Regions from separate parts of the Caproiciproducens galactitolivorans genome, predicted to be linked through region 2. Evidence: a T-box and tRNA genes for the amino acid it is inferred to sense, from the RefSeq annotation. Region 2 holds a T-box; the other holds one or more tRNA genes.

The links. The T-box of region 2 lies ahead of pheS (phenylalanine--tRNA ligase subunit alpha). A T-box ahead of a tRNA ligase gene usually reads a tRNA of that ligase, here a tRNA-Phe.
Region 1: it has a tRNA-Phe gene. The T-box ahead of pheS (phenylalanine--tRNA ligase subunit alpha) is inferred to sense a tRNA for this amino acid. The anticodon was not compared.

Annotation. Positions count from the first base shown of each region.
Region 1 is NZ_JAJUFJ010000004.1:122,534-129,850, reverse strand. It holds gene P9B68_RS05000 ([Fe-Fe] hydrogenase large subunit C-terminal domain-containing protein) at 143-1,870, shown strand; gene P9B68_RS04995 (hypothetical protein) at 1,854-2,519, shown strand; gene P9B68_RS04990 (hypothetical protein) at 2,569-4,095, shown strand; tRNA gene P9B68_RS04985 (tRNA-Val) at 4,346-4,422, shown strand; tRNA gene P9B68_RS04980 (tRNA-Asp) at 4,429-4,505, shown strand; tRNA gene P9B68_RS04975 (tRNA-Phe) at 4,509-4,584, shown strand; tRNA gene P9B68_RS04970 (tRNA-Gly) at 4,590-4,665, shown strand; gene P9B68_RS04965 (FeoA family protein) at 4,883-5,170, shown strand; gene P9B68_RS04960 (FeoA family protein) at 5,205-5,429, shown strand; gene feoB (ferrous iron transport protein B) at 5,495-7,317, shown strand, end outside.
Region 2 is NZ_JAJUFJ010000001.1:258,390-265,706, reverse strand. It holds gene pheT (phenylalanine--tRNA ligase subunit beta) at 1-2,099, opposite strand, end outside; gene pheS (phenylalanine--tRNA ligase subunit alpha) at 2,113-3,132, opposite strand; T-box leader at 3,191-3,400, opposite strand; gene P9B68_RS01260 (LacI family DNA-binding transcriptional regulator) at 3,448-4,443, opposite strand; gene malQ (4-alpha-glucanotransferase) at 4,633-6,132, shown strand; gene P9B68_RS01250 (glycogen/starch/alpha-glucan phosphorylase) at 6,153-7,317, shown strand, end outside.

The DNA of each region.
Region 1 (7,317 bases), on a different contig from region 2:
GGAATAGTTTGTGATATGATAAAAAAAACGAGACAAAGGTTCGCCTCCGATCAAATGAATATGCTTTTTGCCCGCGCAACGTTGTGGGACGAAATCCATCGCTTGCATCGGAACGGCTGCCTGCCCTGTGGAGCGTTATTTCATGGAAAGAATCATTGGCTTAAATAAATCGGATTGTAAAAATTGTTATAAATGCATTCGCAATTGCCCGGTAAAATCGATAGCCTATCGGGATGAGCAGATACAGATTCTCGGGGATGAGTGCATCTATTGCGGGAATTGTTTGCTGGTTTGCCCGCAAAATGCGAAATATATCAATAGTGATCTGCCGAAAGTGAAAAAAGCGATTGAAGCAGGGGAGAAGCTGTATGTATCTCTGGCTCCGTCCTATATTGCCGCATTTCCCCAGACGGGGATTCTGAAAATGTCGGCGGCGTTAAAGCAATTGGGATTTACCCATGTGGAGGAAACAGCGATCGGCGCCGAACAGGTGACACGCGAATATGAAAAATTGATCCGAAAGCATAAAATGCAGAATATTATAACTTCGGCCTGTCCCTCGATCAATCTGCTTATCGAAAAAAATTATCCCTTACTTACTTCCCAGCTTGCGCCGGTTGTAACGCCGGTGATAGCGCATGCGCGTATGATCAAACAGATTTACGGCGTTCGGGCGAAAGTTGTGTTTATCGGTCCCTGTATATCGAAAAAATATGAATGCCTTGACCCCGTCAACGGCAATCTGCTGTTTTCCGCTCTGACATTCGACGAGCTGCAAAATTGGTTCCAGGAGGAAAATGTGGATTTTTCGCAGGAGGACCAAAACAGCCGGGCGATGGCAAATACCCTGCCCCGCTATTATCCGGCGCCGGGGGGCATTATAAAAAATCTTAACCGGAAGGAACGCGCGGCGTATGAGTGTCTGAGCGTTGACGGGGTGGACCGCTGTATTGAGGTGCTAGATTCCATTCAGCGGGACAAACTTTCCGGCTATTTCCTAGAGCTGAATGCCTGCGCGGGCGGCTGTTTGGGCGGCCCGATTTTAAGATCCATGAATATCAGCTTTCTGCTTTCAAAAAATGTGCTGGTTCGCAATGTGAAGCGTGTGAATGAAGCGCCTCCGGCCCTTACGGAGGGCGTTTCCTTGCAGTTTATGAGAAAGCATCGAAGCCGCACCGTAAAGCGGAAATCGATTGATGAAAAGAAAATTCGGGAAATATTGGCGTCTACGGGAAAAACTTCTCCCGAAAAGGAACTGAACTGTGGCTGCTGCGGATATAATACCTGCCGCGAAAAAGCGATTGCCGTGCTTCAGGGAAAAGCAAATATTAACATGTGTATCCCCTATATGCGCGATCTGGCGGAAAGTATGTCCAACACGGTTGTGGAAAATACCCCGACCGGTATTTTGATGATTAACAGCCAATTGAATATTGAACAATTCAATCCGGCCGCAGCGAAATTACTAAACCTCAGCGAAGAAGCCGTCGGCCGCCCGGTCAGCAGTGTCCTCTCAAGTAAGGATTTTGAGAAGGTTCTGAACAGCGGGAAAAATATTCTCAATCATAAACAGGCTTACCATTCGCTCGGCTTGGTTTTGGAGCAGACAGTAGTTCTTGTGCGTAATGCGCAGACGTTGTTTGTGCTTTTGAAGGACATTACGCAGGAAGAAAAAATGCTGGAAAAGCACCGGAAGGTTACGGAAGAAACGGCGGCATTCGCAAAAGAGGTAGTGAATAAACAAATGCGCATCGTGCAGGAGATTACAAATCTTCTTGGGGAAACTACGTGCGAAACGAAAGTGGCCTTATTGCAGCTTACCAAAAATATCGTTTCGGAAAAGGACGCTGAAAATGTACATAAAGATTGACGCTTACGGCGAATGCATTCAAAAGTACGGCGAGGAGCTTTGCGGAGATCAGGTGAAAATTATCCGGAATCCATCCGGCGTCACCGCCATCCTTGCCGACGGACTCGGCGGCGGGACGAAAGCAAGCCTGCTGACCTCATTTACCGCGAAAATAATGGAAACCATGTGCAAAAGCGGGGTGCCCATCGGCCAGGCCGCCGATATGATCGTTGAATTCCAGCCGGAAACCGGGGAACAGGACAGCGCTCACAAGGTACCTTTTACGCTGATACAAATTCCTTTCAATGGAATGATGCATGTGGAGCAGTTTGAAACACCGGATGTCATTCTGCTGCGCCGCGGCAAGCCGGTTCCAATGCACGTAAGCTGCAGGGGCTTGCGGGGAAAGACCCTCCGCAGCGGGGTAATGTCCATAAAGCAGGCGGATACGGTGATTGCGGTTGGCAGCGGCATGCTGAGCGTCGGCGCGAAAAGGAATCTGAAAAACGGCTGGCGACTGGAAACCCTTTCGGCCTATATGCAGAACGCCTACCATCCCCGGGCGTCAGCCGAGCATTTGGTTCGGCTCCTTCTGAATGCGGGGAATTCGCTTTCCTTCGGAAAGCCGGAAAAGGATTTATCCGCGATGGTTTTCCGTCTGGGAACCTAGTGGCTTCCGGTGCTATTACATACTTTTGCTTTGAAACAGGAATACGGTTATGACGTTTAAGACATTGGTGCTGCAAATCTATAAACCGACGAGACAGAAAAAAGAGCTGATGGATACGGCGCTCCTGCGCTATTCGCAGGCCTTCCAGTTTCTGATGGATCGGTACCGTAAGGAACTTGAGGAACTGGCTGAATCGAAAAGTGCGATCACACAGCGGATCTTGTTCAATTTGATCGACAAAGAAACAGCGAAAAAATTGAATGATTATGATGTACAGCCGTTCAAGGATTCTTTGAAAATAGAATTCGCCGCCGTTTCGGCTTCCTATATTGCTCAGAAGCGGAAAAATCCAAGTGCGAGGTATCCTCTCCTGTTTCTGGACGATACCCGTTTTGCTTCCGAGATTGCGGACTGTATCCGTCAATTTGACGGCGCGCGGATTCCACCGCAAATCTTTGCGTATCGCTGCTCAAAGCTGATCAGCCAAAAGGGAAATCTGCGTTCCCTCTATTTCGGACGGTATGCGATGAACCGCAATTACTGTTTGCTTTATGATGAATTCAAAGACCGGTTTTACGCAAAGCTGTACCTTTTGAACAGAAAGGAAAGCATTCCGGTCGGAAACTGGGCAAGCGGCCTGTGTTTAAAATACGTTTGGGCGGGTATGCCACCGCTGATTCCTAAGCCCGGCAGGCGAAGCTATATCGTCGTCCCGTTGGCTTTTGGGAAAAGGCAGTATGCCGACTTGAAGAAAACCCTTGAAAACCCCGGTATGCTTCACTCCGCCCGTTTGGTGAAAAGGGAAAGAAGATACTATTTAATGATCAATATGGAATGCGGCCAAAGGGACGCTTTAACGGTGGCGACAACAATGGGGGTCGCTCGCAATATGCCCGGCGGATTGCATTACACCGTTTGCGGGGAAAACGGGGAAATTCAGGAAAACGGCAGAATCTGCGTGGCACCGAATAAAGAGGATTTGTTTCATCTGGCCAATAAAATAGTAGGCTTCGCGGAAAATTACCGTTCGCAGGTGGTGATGGAGGCAAATGGGGGAAGAAACGACCAGTTGCCGCTCCTGCCTGAAGAGGCCTTGTCGGCCGACCAATACGGGGCTCTTGTAAAATTACTAAAGTATAAGCTTCCGGAAAGAGGGCTGCCGGCGCCAATTGAAGTAAGCGCGAACGGCCTTTTCCATACCTGCCCCGCCTGCGGGAAAAGAACCCGGCGCAATCTGGTATCATCGGAGCTTTTTATCTGCATTTACTGCGGGTACGCGTCGGAATTGGAATGGATCGGCAGCGAGAGCCTTGCGAAAAGGCTTGAGCAGTACCACCACGATAAAATACCGCTTTCCATCCGAAAAACAGAAGACGGGCTTCTTTGCTTCAACAAAGTCCTTGGCTTTGAATGCCTGCTTCCGCAAGGGGGAACGGATTATACGCCTGTATATGATAGGCTTAGGCAGTTTCTCGAGAATATGGATGGTGAATTTATCGACGATCCGAAAAAATATGCTGTTTGGAGAAAACTTTTTTATGCAGCAAATCTGAAAGAAGCCGTCCGCTTCTGTTGATGATTTTTGCTTTGGATGCATTAGCTACCGCATCATGCTTCCGCGTATGTGGCGTAATCCCCTATGCAGAGCATTTCCGCTGAGCGGAGACGGCTGAGCCGTTCAAGTGTAGCTATTTACTATATGGCCCGCTTAAAACGCAGATGTTGAGAGCGGGCTTTTTTCTAAAGTTGGATATGAAAAAATTTTGTTGGTGCATTGACAATTGTGTAAAAAAATAGTATAATTATAAATACCGCTGAAAAACTATGGGAGTATAGCTCAGCTGGTTAGAGCACCTGCCTTACAAGCAGGGGGTCATAGGTTCGAGTCCTATTGTTCCCACCATGGAATGGCTCGGTAGTTCAGCTGGTTAGAACGCTAGCCTGTCACGCTAGAGGTCGTCGGTTCGATCCCGATCCGAGTCGCCAAATGCCTCTGTAGCTCAGTTGGTAGAGCAGGGGACTGAAAATCCCCGTGTCGGTGGTTCGATTCCGCCCGGAGGCACCAAATACGCGAACGTAGCTCATCTGGTAGAGCGCCACCTTGCCAAGGTGGAGGTAGCGAGTTCGAGCCTCGTCGTTCGCTCCAGCAGAGTAAGCCTGCGGAAAAACGCTCCTCACACGGTGGGGAGCGTTTTTCTGTTCGTGCGAAACTCCATGCTGCGGGGGAATTTAAAAAATTTTACTCAAATGCTTGACATTTCCAGTTAGCACGAGTAAACTGTAATAAGCGGAGGTTAGTGTACGCTTACCTCCATATAAAAACGGCGAGAGTTAGCCGGAGCTAACTAAAAGGAGTGATCGAAATGCCGGAAGAACAGGCTGTACTGCATACGCTTTATAAGGGGAAGAATCCCCCTTCCGCATCCATTTCAGGCATGATACCTTTAAATATGGTACGTCCGGGGACAGAAGTATCCGTACATTCCATTCGCGGGAAGGACGAAACAAGGCGTTTTTTGGAAAGCCTTGGGTTTGTCGAGGACGCTGCTGTTACCGTAATAACCGAATTGGGCGGGAATCTCATCGTGAATGTGAAAGGAACCCGCGTTGCAATTAGTAAAGCAATGGCGAGCCGTGTTTATGCGGTTTAATACGCTGCAAAATATTATTGGGAGGAAGCAGAGCATGAAAACCTTAAAAGAAGCAAAATGTGGCCAAACGGTAACGGTCAGAAAACTGACCGGAGAAGGTGCGCTGAAACGCAGGATTATGGACATGGGGATCACGAAGGGCGCTGAAATTTTTATCCGCAAGGTCGCCCCTTTGGGGGATCCGATCGAAGTAAGTGTTCGAGGATATGAGCTTACCATCCGGAAATCGGAAGCGGAAAATATTCTACTTGCAGAATAGTGGATTTCCCTATTTTTTGGATACATTAGTTAGCTTTAGCTAACTAACAATAAGGAGGAAAATAGATGAAACTCAGAATTGCTTTAGTCGGTAATCCGAATTGCGGCAAAACTACGATGTTTAACGACCTGACAGGTTCGAGCCAATACGTTGGAAACTGGCCGGGTGTTACGGTTGAAAAGAAAGAAGGGAAAATGAAGGGACACAAAGGCGTCTTTATTACCGACTTGCCCGGTATTTACTCTTTATCCCCCTATACGTTGGAGGAGGTTGTCAGCCGTAACTATCTGATGCATGAAAATCCGGATGCAATCATTAACCTGGTGGACGCAACGAATTTGGAACGCAATCTATATTTGACGACGCAGGTTGTGGAACTGGGTATTCCGGTTGTTCTTGCCTTGAACATGATTGACTTGGTTCAGAAAAACGGTGATAAAATCGATACCCAGGCGCTGAGCGCCGCGCTGGGCTGCGAAGTTGTGGAAACCTCCGCTTTGAAGGGCGAAGGCTCTATGCAGGCGGCGGAGATGGCAATTGCTCTGGCAAAGGCGAGAGAGAAAACAGAGCCCCGGCATCGCTTCAGCGCATCCGTGGAGACCGCTTTGGAGGAAATCACAAAGCTTACTTCCGGGTTATTTTCCTCCGAGCAACAGCGGTGGTATGCGATCAAGCTCTTTGAGCGCGACGCAAAAGTAATGGAAGCCCTGAATTTGCCGCAGGACATAAAAGACAATCTGGAATCGATTGTTCAGGAAGCGGAAAAAGAACTGGACGACGATAGTGAGAGTATTATCACAAACGAACGTTACATATACATTGCGGAACTGATGAAAAAATGTGTTTACAAAAGGCACAGTAGAATGACAACTTCGGATAAAATCGACCGGATCGTAACAAACCGCTGGCTTGCCCTTCCGATCTTTACTCTTGTTATGTTTATTGTATATTATGTTTCGATTTCATGGCTTGGCGCGATCGTAACCGACTGGACAAACGATACCTTGTTCGGCGAATGGATACAGCCTTCTGTCAGCGGCTGGATGGCCAATATTGGGGCTGCCGAATGGCTGAACGGATTGGTGGTAGACGGAATTATCGGTGGCGTCGGCGCGGTTCTCGGTTTTGTACCGCAGATGTTTATTCTGTTTTTCTTCCTTTCAATTTTGGAAGATTGCGGTTATATGGCCCGTGTGGCGTTTATTATGGACCGTATTTTCCGTAAATTCGGCCTTTCCGGAAAAAGCTTCATCCCGATGCTGATTTCCTCCGGTTGTGGAGTGCCCGGAATTATGGCGACAAAGACCATCGAAAACGAAAAAGACCGCCGGATGACAATTATGACAACGACATCCATTCCCTGCAGCGCAAAACTGCCGATTATTGCGCTGATTGGCGGCGCAATGTTCCCGGATATTGTCTGGCTTGCACCCGCCATGTATTTCATGGGTATTTTTGCGATCGTTATTTCCGGTATTATGCTGAAAAAGACCAGAATGTTTGCCGGAGCCCCCGCGCCGTTTGTAATGGAGCTCCCACAGTACCATGTTCCCGCCCCAAAGGGCGTGCTGATCCACATGTGGGAACGCGGGAAAGCGTTTGTCATTAAAGCGGGAACAGTTATCTTTGTGGCCTGCGGTGTGATCTGGTTCCTTTCCAACTTCGGATTTTCGGATGGCGGCTTCGGTATGATCGAAGAAAACGCCAGCTTGCTTGCGGTGATCGGCCGATTTATTGCTCCGGTATTCTCACCGCTGGGCTTCGGCAACTGGCAGGCGGCGGTTGCTACGGTTTCCGGCCTTGTGGCGAAGGAAAACGTTGTGGGCACCTTTGGTGTGCTGTTTGGCTTAGGCGGCGATGTTGCTGAGGATGACGCCGGTTTGTTAAA
Region 2 (7,317 bases):
TTCGGTAGCGGCACATACGTTTTCTCTGTTTTCGCGTATTGGAACATCAGCTCAACATCCAATGAAAAGCAATAAACCCTTTCATCAATGCCGTAATTTTCAGCAACCTTCGGGTGAATTTCACCAATAACACCCAGACGGTGCCCGTCAATGCTCAGAACGGCGCAGCGGCCGGGGTGGAAGCTTGTTTCTTCGGATGAAGCTTCAATTTCATAATCGTATACACTAAGTTTTTCCAAAAGCTGCTCTGCCATACCCTTCGCGGTAAAGTAATCCGATTTATTTCCGTACATTCCAACAATCAGGCTGGTTTTTTCGATTGGCAACTTATCGTCGGTTGTCGGAATATATTCGCTGGCCAGCTCAAACAGGCACGCCTCCGCGTTGCGGTTATTAAAGTTGCGGGAAAGCACTTCCAGCATGGAGGGAAGGGCGGTTGTGCGCATGATGCTGGTATCTTCCCCGAGCGGATTGGAAATGGTAATGGACTTGCGAAGCGGGGAATCGGCGGGCATGCGGATTTTATCGTAGTATTTCGGGCTGATAAAAGAATACGTCATAATTTCGCTGGCGCCGAGCGCAAGCATGGTATCGCTGATGGCGCGGTTGAATTTCTGGCGCGGGGAATATTTTCCCTGCGCGCCGCCGCTGAGGGACGTTGAGAGAATTTTGTTGTAACCGTAAAATCTGGCGATTTCCTCCGCAATGTCGGCTTTATGCTCCAGATCAGGACGGAAGGTTGGCACCAAAATATCGTTACCGTCAAATTCGCAGCCCAGTTTGGCAAGGATCGCTTTCATCTGGTCGGCGCTCAGGTTTATATTGAGGAAATGATTGATCCAATCGGCGTCCAGATGGATTCTTTTGGGTTTCCTGTGGGAATGGTCGTCCAGAATCACGTCATCCAAAACATCGCCCGCGTCCAACAATTCCACCAGCTCGCACGCGCGCTCAAGAGCGGGTAGGCAGTTGTTCGGGTCAAGCCCTTTTTCGTACAGGGAGGAAGCGTCTGTGCGCATGCCCTGGTTCCTGGCGGTTGTACGCACGGAAGCCCCGTTGAAGCAGGCGGATTCGAAAACGATGGCGGTTGTGTCGTCCATAATCCCGCTGTACTCGCCGCCCATTACGCCGGCAATGGCAATCGGTTTGTTTGCGTCGGCAATGACAAGGTTTTTTGGAGTCAGCTTCCGCTCAACGCCGTCAAGCGTGGTGATGCTTTCGCCGTCTTTTGCGCGGCGCACACGGATTTTCCCTTCGTCGATGAAACGAATATCAAAAGAATGCATCGGCTGGCCGTATTCCAGCATAACGTAATTCGTAATATCGACGATATTATTAATAGGGCGTACACCCATGGCGCGTAGGCGCTCGCGCATCCAGCGCGGCGACGGCTTTACACGCACATTTTTTACAACGCGCGCGGAATAAATGGGGCATAGCTCGGGCTCCTCGACTTTTATGTCCAGCATTCCCTTGCAGGAGCCGTTTCCCGCTTTCACAACGGGCTTGTGCAGCTTTAACGGTTTGTCGAAAGTAGCGGCGGCTTCCCGCGCAAGCCCGATGACGGAGAAGCAGTCCGGGCGGTTCGAGGTGATTTCGAACTCCACCTTTGTATCGTTAAAGCCGAGCGCCTCACAGATCGGCTGCCCCAGCTTGCAATCCTCCTGCAAAACGAAAATGCCGTCCTCAATGGCATAGGGAAAATCATGCTTTGTAAGCCCCAGTTCGCCTAACGAGCAAAGCATGCCATTGCTTTCCACGCCACGCAGTTTGCCTTTTTTAATTTTTTTACCTCCCGGAAGAGTGGAATTATGCATGGCAACGGGAACTATGTCGCCGACTTTTAGATTCTGCGCGCCGGTGACAATTTGAATAGGTTCACAGGAATCAACGTCAATCTGTGTAATCCATAAATGATCGGAATCCGGATGCTTATTCAGAGAAAGCACCTTGCCGACAATAACATTCTCAATTTCGCTGCCTTCGACTTCCCAGCCCTCTACTTTGGAGCCGCTCATCGTCATCGCCTCGGCGAAATCCCGGATCGGCATTTCCTCCAGCGTTACAAATTCTTTTAACCATCTCATAGAAAGATTCATTATTCAGGCCCCCTTAAAATTGCTTCAGGAAACGTACGTCGTTTTCGTAGAAAAGGCGTAAATCGTCAATGTTGTATTTCCGCATGACTACGCGTTCCAGTCCCATGCCGAGCGCAAAGCCGCTGTATACCTCCGGGTCGATGCCGCAGTTGGAAAGCACCTTCGGATGAACCATGCCGCAGCCGAGAATTTCAATCCATCCTTCGCCCTTGCAAAGGCGGCAGCCTTCTCCGTGGCAGTTGAAGCATTGTACATCCACTTCGGCGGACGGTTCGGTAAATGGGAAGTGGTGCGGACGGAAACGCACAACGGAATCTTCGCCATACATGCGTTTCACAAAGGTTTCGAGGGTTCCCTTCAAATCCGCAAAAGTGATTCCCTTGTCAACCACTAAACCCTCAATCTGATGGAAGAGGGGGGAGTGGGTAGCGTCCACAGCGTCGGAACGGTAAACCCGGCCGGGGGAAATAATGCGGATAGGCGGTTTTTGCTTTTCCATCACGCGTACCTGAACCGGGGAGGTTTGTGTGCGCAGAAGAATATTGTCATTGATGTAGAAAGTATCCTGTGTGTCGCGCGCGGGATGGTCTTTCGGAATATTCAGCGCTTCGAAATTATAATAATCGTATTCGACCTCAGGGCCTTCCACGATTTCAAAACCCATGCCGATAAAAATTTCTTTTATGGTGTCAAGCTCAATGCTCAGCGGATGCTTTGCACCGAGTTCGCGGCGGGTTCCCGGCAGGGTAACGTCGATTTTTTCCCTTTCCAACCTTTTTTGCATTTCGGCTTCTTTTATTTCGGCTGCGCGTTTTACTAAATCTTTCTCTATAAAAGAGCGCACTTCGTTGGCCAGTTGCCCGATTTTCGGGCGTTCTTCCGCCGAAAGGCTGCCCATTTGTTTTAAAATGGAGGTGAGTTCTCCTTTTTTACCGAGGTATTTTATTCGCAGATTTTCCAGAACCTGCTGCCCTTTTGCTTCATTCAATTCACGCACTGCTCTTTCGCGAATTGCCTCAAGCTCCTGCTTCATAGCATAATCTTCCTTTCAGTTAGAAACTTTCCATTGGAATTAAAAAACGCCCCCGTCCCAAAGGGACGAAGACGAAACCTCCGTGGTACCACCCTAATTGATTCTTTTGGGGCCTCTAACGGTGCCTGCCGTCACAACCTACTGCTATTTCAGCCGTGCCACTCCGAAGGGAACTTCGCTGTTAGCATCTGCAGGCACGCTTTCAGCCGTGACGCACCCTCTCTTGGCAGGCGGGATAAACAGTTACTTCCTTCATCATCGTGTTATATTAATTAAATACTATATCATCTTCATGCGAAGATTGCAAGTACAACCTTATAATTTCGGATTCGGGCCTGTCGAATCGCGGACAATCAGTTCTGGCTTCAGCAGAACCTTGCTGATGTTAATGCCGTTGATCAATTCTTCAAGCATCATGAACGCGCTTTTCCCGAGGGAGAGACGGTCCTGGCGTATTGTGGTAAGCGAGGGGGAAAGGCGCCGCGCAATCGGAAGGTCGTCAAAACCAACCACGCTCACGTCCCTTGGAACCCGGACGCCAAGGCGTTTCAGCTCATATAATACGCCGGACGCGATTAAATCGCTAGCGCACATGATGGCGGTCGCCCCATGATTAAGAAACGTACTCACATAATCCTTTGCACAGTCCGCCACATAATACCCGTTGGCGATCAGCTTTGGATCGGCTTTTAAAGAATACCGTTCCATAGCTTGAAGGAACGCAAGGCGGCGGTCATTCGTTACCATGCAGTTCTTTGAGCCGTTCAGAAGGGCAATCTTTTTATGCCCATAGTCGTGTAAATGTTTTATCGCCATGTCGATGCCATGATATCCGTCAGTACCGACATAGCCGACAAACGGGTTGGGATTGTAGTTATCAAGCAAAACGGTAGCCACATTCGTTTTATTCAACTGTTGGATATAATCGTCGTGAAGGGCAAAGCCTAAAAGAAAAGCCCCGCTGAAGCCGTTCTTTAGCATAAAGCAATCGTATTTTTCCCGCGTCAGCAGGTTCAAGTTCGTGGGGATTACGGAAACCTCGCAATGGTGCCGAACCGCGCTGAGTTTAAAGCCAAGGACGATTTCATAACCGAACTGGTCAATATTTTCGTATTCCAAGTTTTCAATTAAAATACAGACCCTGCGTTTTCCGGGTTTCTTTCCCCTTTTTGGGGCGTACCCCATTTCCACAGCGGTATCCAGCACCATTTGCCGCATTTCTTCGCTGATGTCGTCGGCGCCGTTAAGCCCTTTGGACACGGTGCTGATCGAAACTCCCAGCTTATTTGCAATGTCTTTTATTGTGACCACTGCAATCCCTCATTTATTTTATTCCTAAGCGGGAATCATTCCGCAACCTATTTGAAATCATACAATAAAAAATTGGAATTATAAAATAGAAAAAAGAAATTTTGAATATTATGCAATTGACATTCATTATCCACCTTGTTATTATAAGGTGATATTTTCGTTATTTTTCGAAACAAGGGGCTGATATTCATGCCTGATACCGTCAAACACAAACAAAATAAGCGAAGTTCAGGAATTTTGCTCCCGGTAAGCAGTCTGCCTTCCGATTATGGCATAGGTGCTTTTGGAAGCGAGGCTTTCCGTTTTCTTGATTTTTTAAAAAGCGCCAGGCAAAAGTACTGGCAGATTCTCCCACTTGGCCCTACGAGTATTGGGGACAGCCCTTACCAGTCTTTTTCAGCTTTTGCGGGGAATCCTTATTTTATCGACTTGAACATTTTAATTGAGGAAGGATTGATAACGAAAGAGGAGGCCGGGGCGTTTAACTGGGGAAACCGGAATGAAGTGGATTATTCCTCCCTTTTTGCATCGCGGTATAAGCTTTTGCGCATGGCCTATAACAGAAGCAGACATTCAGCCACACAGGAATACGAAGTATTTTGCGGGGAAAATGCATATTGGCTGAATGATTACAGCCTCTATATGGCGCTGAAATTCCATTTTGATCAGCAGGCGTGGTGGCTCTGGCCGGAAGACATCCGCTTTTATGAAGTTTCCGCCATTCGGAAATACGAAAAAGAGTTAAAATACGAAACCGAATTTTGGAAGTTTTTGCAATTTAAATTTTTTGAACAGTGGAAGAAGGTAAAGGATTATGCAAATCATAACGATATAAAAGTGATAGGTGACATCCCGATTTATGTCGCTATGGACAGCGCGGATGTATGGTCGCACAGCGAATTGTTCCAATTGGACGCTCGGCGCAGGCCGGTAAAAGTTTCCGGCGTTCCGCCGGATGCCTTTTCAAAAAAGGGACAGCTTTGGGGTAATCCGCTGTATGATTGGGAAGCAATGGAGCGGCAGGGCTTTGACTGGTGGAAAAAACGGATGGAGTATTCGGCAAAAATCTATGACAAGATCCGAATCGACCATTTTATCGGCATTGTGCAGTATTATGCTATTCCGGCGGGGGAAACAACGGCGGTTAACGGAATCTGGGAAACGGGCCCCGGTCTGAAGCTTACGAACGCGATAAATTCCTCCGTAGGGAAAACAAGAATTATTGCGGAGGATTTGGGCGTTGTGGCGCCGGAAGTAAAACTCCTTCTGAAAAAAACAGGCTATCCCGGAATGCGGGTTTTGCAGTTCGCTTTTGAAGGGGACCCTCAAAACGAGCATTTGCCCTGCCATTATACCAACAATTTGGTGGCCTATTCCGGGACGCATGATAATAATACCCTTGTCGGTTTTTTTGACAGCTTGAAAAGAAAACATTTGAAATTCGCCAAAGAATACCTTCATGTGAAAAAGAAAAAAGAACTGCCGCAGGCTGCTATATGCGCTTTATATGCAAGCGTGGCGGATACGGTTATTTTACAGGCGCAGGATATTTTAATGCTGCCTGCCGGCGCAAGAATGAATTTCCCTTCGACAATCGGCAATAACTGGCGCTGGCGATTGGGGAAAAATGAGCTTAACCGGGAACTTGCGAAAAAGCTGGAGCGTTTAACCGTTGTTTATGACCGGTGATTTTATTATGGGAGAAGAATATGAACACATTTAAAAACGACGTTATCTTGTTGCTGGAATTGGAGTATGGGAAAACAGTTCAGCAGGCAAGTACCGTTGAGCTATATCATGCAATTACAAAAGCTGCCATGAAGCAGGTAACAGCAAAATGGGAAGTCCCGGTACCAGGGAAAAAAGCCTGTTATTTCTCTGCTGAGTTCTTAACCGGCCGGCTGATTTACAGCAATCTGATGAATTTAGGCCTTTTAAACACGCTTTCGGAATTGTTTCATGAACACAATATCGATGTTCAAGTTTTGGAAGAAGTAGAAGACGCCGCCCTTGGAAACGGTGGGCTTGGCAGGCTTGCCGCCTGTTTCCTCGATTCCGCGGCCACAAAGGAGATTCCCCTCAACGGATATGGAATCCGTTATCGCTACGGCCTATTTAAGCAGTATTTTGAAAATGGCTTCCAGAAAGAAGTTGTAGATGATTGGCAACGGTTTGGCGATCCATGGTCGTTGCGGCGCGAAGAGGAAAAAGTAACCGTTCGGTTTAAGAACCAGACGGTTTACGCAGTGCCATATGATATGCCGGTAATTGGCTACGGGGCGCAAATGATCAATACGCTTCGCCTTTGGCAGGCGGAACCCATTCATCCCTTTGATTTCCAACTCTTCAATGATCAGAAATTCGAAATGGCGGTTCGGGAGCGGAATGAAGCGGAGGCGATTTCTAGTGTATTGTATCCGAATGATTCCTCTTTGAAGGGGAAAAAGCTCCGCCTGAAACAGCAGTATTTCTTTACCAGCGCCTCCCTGCAAGATATGATATGTAGCTATAAAAAAAGGTATGGGAACAACTTTTCACATTTTCCGGATGAATACGCCGTGCAGTTGAACGATACGCATCCGGTTGTGTCGATTCCGGAGTTCATACGCCTTTTGGTTACAAATGAGAGAGTCACTTTTTCGAAAGCGTTAAAGCTTGCTAGGCAGATGTTTGCCTATACAAACCATACGATCATGTCGGAAGCCTTGGAAAAATGGGATGTCAGTCTTTTTAAGAGCGTCATTCCGAACGTGTACCGTTATGTTGTAATGATCGACAAGGCTCTGGTTAAAGAACTTGCGAAAATGGGGATTCCCGAAGACGAGCGGGGAGAGTATCGTATTATCGATGAAAACAATCAAATCCATATGGCAA